DNA from 3 places in the Nocardiopsis sp. NPDC055824 genome. Region 3 is predicted to be linked to each of the others. Evidence: riboswitches for the same ligand, from Rfam matches in the RefSeq annotation. Region 3 holds a riboswitch; each other region holds the start of a gene.
The links. A riboswitch is a leader RNA that binds a small molecule or an ion and turns the genes downstream of it on or off. The one in region 3 is predicted to bind cobalamin.
Positions count from the first base shown of each region.

Region 1: it holds a riboswitch for cobalamin, as region 3 does, so the genes downstream of both, metE (5-methyltetrahydropteroyltriglutamate--homocysteine S-methyltransferase) here and ACWGL3_RS02595 (ABC transporter substrate-binding protein) in region 3, are expected to answer to the same signal.
Region 2: it holds a riboswitch for cobalamin, as region 3 does, so the genes downstream of both, ACWGL3_RS13360 (ribonucleoside-diphosphate reductase subunit alpha) here and ACWGL3_RS02595 (ABC transporter substrate-binding protein) in region 3, are expected to answer to the same signal.

Region 1 covers NZ_JBSHDN010000318.1:745-4,010, forward strand. The annotation lists gene metE (5-methyltetrahydropteroyltriglutamate--homocysteine S-methyltransferase) at 1-1,846, opposite strand, end outside; cobalamin riboswitch at 2,007-2,181, opposite strand; gene ACWGL3_RS31005 (polysaccharide deacetylase family protein) at 2,444-3,266, shown strand, end outside.
Region 2 covers NZ_JBSHDN010000051.1:18,814-22,079, forward strand. The annotation lists gene ACWGL3_RS13350 (NYN domain-containing protein) at 1-509, shown strand, start outside; gene ACWGL3_RS13355 (hypothetical protein) at 537-1,109, shown strand; cobalamin riboswitch at 1,550-1,740, shown strand; gene ACWGL3_RS13360 (ribonucleoside-diphosphate reductase subunit alpha) at 1,898-3,266, shown strand, end outside.
Region 3 covers NZ_JBSHDN010000005.1:21,631-24,896, reverse strand. The annotation lists gene ACWGL3_RS02600 (alpha/beta fold hydrolase) at 147-1,229, shown strand; cobalamin riboswitch at 1,327-1,536, shown strand; gene ACWGL3_RS02595 (ABC transporter substrate-binding protein) at 1,597-2,655, shown strand; gene ACWGL3_RS02590 (FecCD family ABC transporter permease) at 2,652-3,266, shown strand, end outside.

The sequences.
Region 1 (3,266 bases), on a different contig from region 3:
CGCGCAGCGGCAGGAGCTCGCGCAGGGCCGCCTCGTCCACCTGGATGTGGCGGATGCCCGCGCGCTCCAGGTCGGCGACCTCGTCCCTCAGGGCCAGGCCCACCTGGCGGGCGGTGTCGCCCAGCGGCTGGTCGGTGCGCACGAACGACCAGGCGAGCATGGTCACCGGACCGGTCAGCATGCCCTTGACCGGCTTGTCGGTGCGCGACTGGGCGTAGGTGGTCCACTCGACGGTCATCGGCTCGGGGCGCGAGACGTCGCCGAACAGGATCGGCGGGCGGACGCACCGCGAACCGTAGGACTGCACCCAGCCGTTCTCGGTGGTGGCGTAGCCCTCCAGCTGCTCGGCGAAGTACTGGACCATGTCGTTGCGCTCGGGCTCGCCGTGCACGAGCACGTCCAGGCCGATCTCCTCCTGGAGCGCGACGACCCGGTCGATCTCCTCCCGGAGGATCTGCCTGTAGGCGTCCTCCGCCAGGGAGCCCCGCCGGTGCGCGGCGCGGGCGCGGCGCAGTTCCGCGGTCTGGGGGAACGACCCGATGGTGGTCGTGGTCAGCGGCGTGTCCGTGGGGGCGCCCCTGTCCTGGGGGCGCTCGTAGGCGTCCGGGCCCAGGGCGTCCAGGCGGGCGCGCACGCGGGCGTCCGTGAAGGCAGGACCGCCGCCGGCCCCGCCCGCCGCGTACTCGGCCTCGGCCCCCTCCGAGAGGACGCGGCCGAGGAGGGCCGTCTCGTACGCCTTCTGCTTGGCGAAGGCCAGGGCCTCGCGCAGCTCGGGGGCGAGGGAGGTCTCCGCGTCGAGGTCGATCGGCACGTGCAGGAGCGAGCAGGACGTGCTCACCGTCAGCTCGTCCGTGAGGGCGAGCAGGGTGCCGAGCGCGGCCACGGCGGCCGGGACGTCGGTCCGCCAGACGTTGCGGCCCTCCACCACCCCGGCGACCAGGCGGGTGCCGCCGAGGCCCGAGACCTTGACGAGGTCGTCGACGCCCTCGCCGTCGGTGACCAGGTCCAGGCCGACGGCCTCCACCGGTGAGTCCTTCAGGACCCGCAGTGCGGGCGCCCCGATGGAGCCGAAGTAGGTCGAGACCAGGAGGGAGGGGCGCTCGGTGAGGGAGCCCAGGCGCCGGCAGACCCGCTCCAGGAGCCCGACGGCGGCGCGTCCCTCGTCGGTGGCCAGGATCGGCTCGTCCAGCTGCACCTCGGCGGCCCCCGCGGCGGAGAGGCCGGCGAGGAGCTGGGCGTAGGCGTCCAGGAGCTGGTCGAGCAGCTCGACGGGGCGCCAGCCCTCGGGGGCGTCGTCCGCGGCCTTGGCCAGCAGGAGGAAGGTGAGCGGGCCGACCAGGACCGGGCGGGTCGGGAAACCCGCCTCGGCCGCCTCCCGGAACTCGGCGAGGGGCTTGTCACCGACCAGGCGCGGGCGGGTGCTCGGCGACAGCTCGGGGACCAGGTAGTGGTAGTTGGTGTCGAACCACTTGGTCATCTCCAGCGGCGGGGCGCCCTGCTCGCCCCGGGCGAGGGCGAAGTAGCGGCGCAGCTCCTCGTCGCGGTCGCCGGCGGCGGCCGGCGAGGCGAACCGGGAGGGCACCAGGTCGAACAGGACCGCGGTGTCCAGGACGTGGTCGTAGTACGAGAACGTGTTGGACGGGATGTCGTCGACTCCCGCCTCGCGCAGCTGGGCGTAGACGCCCAGGCGCAGGCCGGCGGCGATGCCGTCCAGCTCCTCCGCGGCGGTCTCGCCCCTCCAGTACGACTCGCAGGCGCGCTTGAGTTCCCGGTTCGGGCCGATCCGGGGGTAGCCGTGCACGGTGGAGCGCACGGACGGCCGGGAGGCCTCGGGGGTGTGGGGCATGAGCTTCTCTCCCTCGTCGAAAGCCGGGTACCGGCCGCGGGGGTGAGCGAGGACGCGGGCATGCCCGGGGCCACGCCGTGGGCGTGTGCGCCTGCCGCCGCTCCTCGGCCCTCCCTCGGGGCACGGGACCACCGGCGGCACGGGTGCGCCGCCGGGTGGAGGCAGGTCTTCGGACTCGGGGGCGCGGACGGCGCGGACGCCGTCCTCCTACTGGCCGCCGCTTCCCGGTTTCCGACCTTTCCGACCGGATTACCAGTGCTTATGGCGACGTTCGTTCCCTCATACCGCTGCGGGGCAGTCCCGGAGTCGCACCGGGTTCCCTCTTGCGACACACCCCTCCCCTTCCGGGCGCGGCCCGGGTTCTGGGGTGGAGCATGTACCTTCCACGCCTGCAAGTATAGGGAGCACCCCTCCGCCCCTGTACCCGGCGTGCTGCCCTGTGCCCCCGGCCGGAATCAGCGCGAACCCCTGTTGCGCGGCCGGCGTCACAACCGACATGAAGCGTCGCGGGGCCGAGTCCTCCCCCGTGCTCCCCGCGATCGTTCGTCTGAAGATGTACGTGGAGAACCCCTGGTGAACAAGCAGTCCCAACCGACCATGGCCCCCGGTCACCCCCTGTCCACGATCGCGGTCGCGCTGGCGGTCGTCGCGGGGCTGGTCTGGCTGGCCGTCACCCCGCCCGGCGTGCTCGCCTCCGAACCCGTGAGCGATACGCACCCGGGGTCGGCGGACGGCGGACCGGAGGCGGGCCCGCCCGCCGCCGGCGAGCCCGACGGGCTGACGGTGGTCGACCCCGACGACGTGGTGGACCTGGCCGAGGCCGAGCTCGCCCGCGAGGGCGGGGTGGCCGCGGAGGTCTCCTACCCGGTCGTCCCCGACGCCGACCCGCTGAGCGACTTCCTGGACCGCGCGCTGTCCGCCGAGGTGGACGCCTTCGAGGCGGCCAACCCCGGAGCGGTCTCCTTCGAGTCCGCGTGGAACCTGACGGCGGCCAACGACGACATCGTCGGGGTCCGCGTGACCCGTGAGGAGACCGACTCCGAGGGAACCCGTGAGGGATACACCACCTACTGGTACGACGCCCTCACCGGCTCGACCCACCCCTCCACCGCCCTGATCGCCGGCCAGGGGGAACTGGAGGAGCTGAACGGCCTCGTGCGGGACGCCCTCCCGGGGACCGCGGCTCCGGACGCGGTGCACCCGATCGCCTCGCTGTACGACTCCGTGGGGTTCAACCCCGCCGGCGACCTCGTCGTGGAGTTCGACGCGGGACAGGTCGCCCCCGTGGAAGAGGGCAGGACCCACGCCGTCGTCGCCGCCTCGGAGTCCGCCCCCCTGCTGTCGGACCTGGGCGAGCGCGCGCTGCGCTCGGCGACCCGGGGCGTCCGCGACTTCGCCGTCGCGGCCCCGCCCCGGGAGG
Region 2 (3,266 bases), on a different contig from region 3:
CCCCACCCCAGGACCCACGGCAGGACCCGCGCCAGGACCCGCGCTACGGGGGTGGGGACGGCTCCGGATTCGGGGGAGCGGCCGACGCAAACCCTACCTATGGGACCAGTACGGAAACTGACACCGCTCACCGCGGTGGGGCAGCCTCCCCCTACGGGGGGCCGCCACCTACTGGTCCCGAACCCGCCAGCCGGTTCAGCGCCGGCGGCTACCAGGAATCCCGTCCCAGTCCTGGATATCCACAGCAGACACGTCCCGCCGCGCATACCGTTGACGAAGCGGTGCATGTCGCGCACAAGGAAGGGAACGACTTCGCGGAGTCGATCGCTCGCGAGGCGCCCGCCCTGTGGGTGGAGGCCGTACTCGCCCGCAGGCCCAGGATGCCCTCCGACCTGGAGGCGCGCCTGCTCCAGGGCTCCTCGCTGCCGATCGACCACCTGTTGCGTGACGAGGTCCGTGACGGACTGCGCCAGGGGTTCTGGCAGGCCCTGGAGCGGGCCAGGTCCTGACAGGGCGCGCGGGAGTGCGAGTAGGGGATGGGGGCGATGCGGTTGACCCACGTGACGACGGCAGAACTCGACCGTTGGGAATTCCACGCTGTCCGGTCCGGTGAGCACGGACGGGTCGCCGCCCAACTCCTGGACCTGGCCAACCGGGTCGACGCGGGGAGCGAGGTCTCGCGCGCGGAGCTGTTCGTGCGCGCGGGGGAGCAGTGGGAGATCGCCCAGGAGTTCGAGCGCGCCTGCTCGGCCTACCAGAGGGCGATCGACGACGGCGGGGCCACGGTGATCGACGCCCGCGCGCTCAGCGCCGGGGCACTCCTGCAACTGGACGAGGTCGACCAGGCCTACGCCCACCTCAAACGCCTGGAGGGCGAGGATCCGCCCGGACTCCAGACCTTCATCCACGTCGCGGAGGCACTGTACGCGCACGACGACCTGGAGGGCGCCGAGCGGTGGGCGACGGTCGGCGCGCACCGGTTCCTCGACCGGGCCTCCTCGCCCTACGTCCGCGACCTCCTGGTGGAGCTCCTGCGCATCCGGTTCCGCATCCGCACCGACCTGGGGCTGTCCGAGGACCGGCTGGACCGCAGACTCGACGAGGAGTGACCCCGGCCGTCCGGGCCGGGGCACTCCGGCCCGGCGGAGTGAGCTTTCCGACGTGCGGGCGCGCCGCCGACACGCCCGGGGCGGTGGAGGCACGGATCTCCGCCCGGCCGCTCCGGTCCGGGGCCGGCCGCCGCGGACACGGCCGTGTGGTCAGCGGCACCGGTTCGCCTGGCGCCGTCCGAACCGCCTCGGAAGCGGCGTTCCGGGCGTTCGGCCGCCCCTCGGGGGGGCGCTCCGGTCCCGGGGAGCCCCGGCGACGATCTAGGCTGTGTCCGGTCGCCTCCCAGCTGCCCCGACGAGGCGCGACATCCCCCTGAACCGGGTGCCCGAGGCCCTCTCATACCACGGCCCACGCGTGTGTTCGACGATCGTCGAAGAATCCGAGAAATCGATGACACGCCATCATCTTGCGGTGTTCCAACGCAGGGCCCCCTAGATGTAGTATCTGTCCCGCTGGTGGTTCACCCCTCGGGGTGAGGCAAGAGGGAACCCGGTGCGAAGCCGGGGCTGCCCCGCAGCGGTAAGTGGGAACGAAGCCGTCACAGGCACTGGGGACCCCCGAAGGCCCCGGGAAGCGACGGTGCGTAGGCCGCCCACGAGCCCGAAGACCTGCCACCGGTGCGCACGTGAACGTGCGCCGACGACGGGGCTTCGAGGGTGAGCCGCCGCGACCCACCGGTCGGACGACCGCACGCACCCGGTGCGTCGGTCCCCCGGTGCGTGCCGCGCACCTTGCCCATCGTGTCCCCTCCCCGCCGGGACTCTTCTACCGAGGTTGGAGCCGCTGTATGACCCTTGACGTCGAGGCCGTGCCCGTATCCGTTCGGCCCGAGCCGACCAACGAGGGCGCGCCCCCCGCCGCCGTCGACCGGATCGAGCACGTCGTGACCGAGGCCTGTGCGAGGCTCACCGGTGTTTCGGCGGAGAAGGTCCTCACCGAGGCCCGCCGCGGCTTCTACCCCGGCATCCCCGACTCCGAGGTCGAGCTCGCCCTGGTCATGGCCGCCCGCAGCTTCGTGGAGGTCGACCCGGACTACTCGTTCGTGGCCGCCCGCCTGCTGCTGGACAAGCTGCGCCGCGAGGCCCTCACCTTCATCAGCGGTGCCCCCGACGCCGCCGGGCAGTCCGAGATGGGCGAGCGCTACGCCGCCTACCTGGCCGCCTACGTCAGCCGCGGCATCGACCTGGGCCAGCTCGACCCGGCGCTCGCCGGGTTCGACCTGGAGCGACTGGGCGCCGCCCTGCGCCCCGAGCGCGACGAGCAGTTCACCTTCCTCGGCATCCAGACCCTCTACGACCGCTACTTCCTGCACAGCGACGAGGTCCGCTACGAGCTGCCGCAGGCGTTCTTCATGCGCGTCGCCATGGGGCTGGCCCTCAACGAGGACGACCGCGAGGCCCGCGCCATCGAGTTCTACGAGCTGCTGTCCTCGTTCGACTTCATGGCCTCCACGCCCACCCTGTTCAACGCCGGCACGGTGCGCGCGCAGCTGTCCTCCTGTTTCCTCACCACCGTCGGCGACGACCTCCAGGCCATCTTCCACGGCATCAGCAACAACGCGATGCTGTCCAAGTACTCGGGCGGGCTCGGCAACGACTGGACCCCGGTGCGCGGCCTCGGCTCGCACATCCGCGGCACCAACGGCAAGAGCCAGGGCGTCGTCCCGTTCCTGAAGATCGCCAACGACACCGCCGTCGCGGTCAACCAGGGCGGCAAGCGCAAGGGCGCCGTGTGCGCCTACCTGGAGACCTGGCACATCGACATCGAGGAGTTCCTCGACCTCCGCAAGAACACCGGCGACGACCGCCGCCGCACCCACGACATGAACACCGCGAACTGGGTTCCGGACCTGTTCATGCAGCGTGTGGAGCAGGGCGGCAGCTGGACCCTGTTCTCGCCGGACGAGGTCCCCGACCTGCACGACAAGTACGGCACCGACTTCGCCGAGGCCTACGAGAAGTACGAGGCCGCCGCCGAGGAGGGCCGGATCAAGGTCGCCAAGAAGATCCCCGCGGTCGACCTCTGGCGTCGCATGCTGACCATGCTGTTCGAGACCGGGCACCCCTGGATCACCTTCAAGGACCCGTCCAACCTGCGCTCGCCGCAGCAGCACGTCGGCGTCGTGCACTCCTCCAACCTGTGCACCGAGATCACGC
Region 3 (3,266 bases):
CAGCCGCCGGACCCCTGTGTCCGCCTCTCCGCGGTGTGGAGTACGCCCCTGCCCACGCCCCGGGGCAACTTGCCGGAACAGCAATTTTCAGTGCCATAAGTGGAGATCCTGTCGAGACTGGGCGCACCTCGACAGAAAGAGCCCCCGTGAGCACCGACCAAGCGACCACGTCCGGGGACGGCGTCCGCGCCCCCGGACCGACAACCACCCCGCGGCCGTTCCCGCGCAGCCTCCTCCGATCCGCGCGGGCGACGGTGGCCCTCCTGGCCGCCCTCCTGCTCATGGTCGGCGCCGCGGCCTGCGCCACGCCGGCCCCCGAGGAGGAGGTTCCCCCCTACGCGGCCGCCACCCGGGGCGACCCCGAGTTCGAGGGAACGTTCCGGCACGAGTTCGCCGACGTCGACGGGGTCCGCATGCACTACGTGACCGGCGGCAGCGGCACGCCGTTGGTGCTGATCCACGGCTGGCCGCAGACCTGGTACGGCTGGTGGTCGATCATGCCGGAACTCGCCGAGCACCACACCGTCTACGCCGTCGACCTCCCCGGACTGGGCGACAGCGCCGGTTCGCCGACCGGTTACGACAAAGCCACTCTGGCCGGGTACGTACACACCCTGATCGCCGACGAGCTCGGGGTGGTCGACGCCGGCGTCGTCGGGCACGACCTCGGAGCCGCGGTGGCCTTCCAGTACGCCGCCCGGTTCCCCGAGGACACCGAACGCCTCGGCTACCTCGACCTGCCGCTCCCCGGGCCCGGGATCGACGCGTCCGCCTACCGCTCGATGAGCTGGCACATCGCCTTCCACTCCCAGCCCGAGATCCCCGAGACGGTGGTCGGCGACGACGTCCGCGACTACCTGGCGCTGTTCTACCCCCAGGTCTCCTTCAACGGGACGGCGTTCGGGGGCACCTCGGACCGGTCCCCGTTCACCGAGGCCGAGATCGACGAGTACGCGCGGACCTACGCCAGGCCCGAGGCCCTCACCGGCGGTTTCGACCTCTACCGCACCCTCGACGAGGACGTCCGCGACACCGTGGAAGCGGAACCGGTCGACGTCCCGGTCCTGGTCATGACCGCCCAGGGGCAGCTCGACCCGGTCCGGGCCACCGTGGACACGCGCATGACCGACATCGTGCGCGCGGTGGAGGTGCCGGGCGCGGGGCACTGGCTCGTCGAGGAGAACCCCGAGTTCGTCACCGCGGAGCTGCTTCGCTTCCTCGACGGGTGACCCGGCCCCGGGGGCGGCGTTCCGGCACGTCGCCCGGGCGGCCGCCCCGGTGCGGCCGCCCGGGGCCCCGCCCGCCCCGGAGGGCGCGCGGGGCCCTTGGTACCCTTCCGGGGCCAGTCGTACCACCTAGGTGGTCAGGGAATCCGGTGCGAATCCGGAGCTGACGCGCAGCGGTGTGGGGGACGGGCGGGGTACACGAGCCACTGGGGCACGCGCGCGGACGGAAGCGCCCGCGCGCACCGCCCTGGGAAGGCACCCCGTCCGGAGGAACCCGAGTCCGAAGACCTGCTGGCCCCTCCGCGTCGAGTGCGCGGAGGCGCATCCATGCCAGGCTCCGCGTTCGAGTCCCGACACCTGAGGCATACCCATGTCGCGCCACGCCCTCCTGTCCTCCGCCCTCCCCTCCCTCGCCCTCCTGCTCGCCCCCGTCCTCGCCCTCACCGCCTGCGGCCCGCAGGACGACCGGGGCGGCGACGGCACCGAAGCGGCCGCCGGGTCCGGCTACCCCCGCACCGTCGACAACTGCGGCCACGAGGTCACCCTCGACGCGCCCCCGCAGCGGGCGGTCTCCCTCAACCAGGGCACCACCGAGATCCTCCTCTCCCTGGGCCTGGAGGACCAGGTGGTCGGCACCGCCACCTGGACCGACCCGATCATGGAGGGATTGGAGGAGGCCAACGGGGACATCCCGCGGCTGGCCGAGAACAACCCCTCCTTCGAGCGGGTCCTGGAGGCCGAGCCCGACCTCGTGACCGCGTCCTTCGTCTCCACACTCGGCGCCGGCGGGGTCGCCACCCGCGAACAGTTCGAGGAGCTGGGCGTGCCCTCGTACGTCTCCCCGACCGACTGCGCCGCGGGCAAGGACAACGAGGGCGGCGGGGACGGCTCCCGGAGCGAGCCGCTCACCCTGGACGCCGTCTACGGCGAGATCCACGACCTGGCCGAGATCTTCGGCGTGGAGGAACGCGGGGAGGAGCTCGTCGGGGAGCTCCGGGACCGGGTGGACGCCGCGACCGAGGACCTGGAGGTCGAGGACGTCTCCCTCATGTACTGGTTCGCCAACGCGCAGTCGCCCTACCTCGCGGGCTGCTGCGGCGCCCCCGGCGCCATCACCGGGGCCGTCGGCGCGAAGAACGCCTTCGACGACACCCACAGCGAATGGCCCCAGATCAACTGGGAGACCGTCGCGGACCGCGACCCCGACGTCATCGTGCTCGGCGACCTGACCCGCGACTCCCAGACCGCGGAGAGCGCGGCGGCCAAGATCGAGTTCCTGGAGGACAACCCGGCCACCCGCAACCTCACCGCCGTGCGGGAGGAGCGGTACGTCCTGCTCAGCGGCCAGGCGATGAACCCCTCGATCCGCACGGTCGAGGGCATCGAACTGGTCGCCGACGGCCTGCGCGAGCTCGGGTACGCCCGTTGAGCGGTGCGCGCCCGGCGCTGCTCGTCACCTCCGGCCTGCTGCTCCTCGGCCTGTCGGTCTCGGTCGCCGTCACCATCGGGCCCGCCGACCTCACCCCCGCCGAGGTCTGGAGGTCGGCCGCCGCCCGGTTCGGGTGGGGCGAAAGCCCCCTGACGCGGTTGCGCGAGGGCATCGTGTGGAACCTGCGCATGCCCCGCACCCTGCTCGCCGCGGTCTGCGGGGCCGGCCTGGCCGTGTGCGGCGCGGTCATGCAGTCCCTGCTCCGCAACCCGCTGGCGGACCCCTTCGTGCTCGGGGTCTCCTCCGGCGCCTCCACCGGGGCGGTCCTCGTGACCGTGCTCGGCTGGGGCGCCGGAGCGGTCTCGCTCCCGGCGGGGGCCTTCGCGGGCGCCCTGCTCTCCTTCGGCATGGTGATGCTGCTCAGCCACAGCCTCGGCGGGAGCATGGACCGCGTCGTGCTGTCCGGGGTCGCGGCCATGCAGCTGTTCTCCGCGCTGACCTCGTTCATCGTGCTGACCTCGGCGGACGCCGACACCACGCGCGCGGTGCTGTTCTGGCTGCTGGGCTCCCTCGGCGGCGCCGGATGGACCGACGTGCTCCTGTGCGCCGCG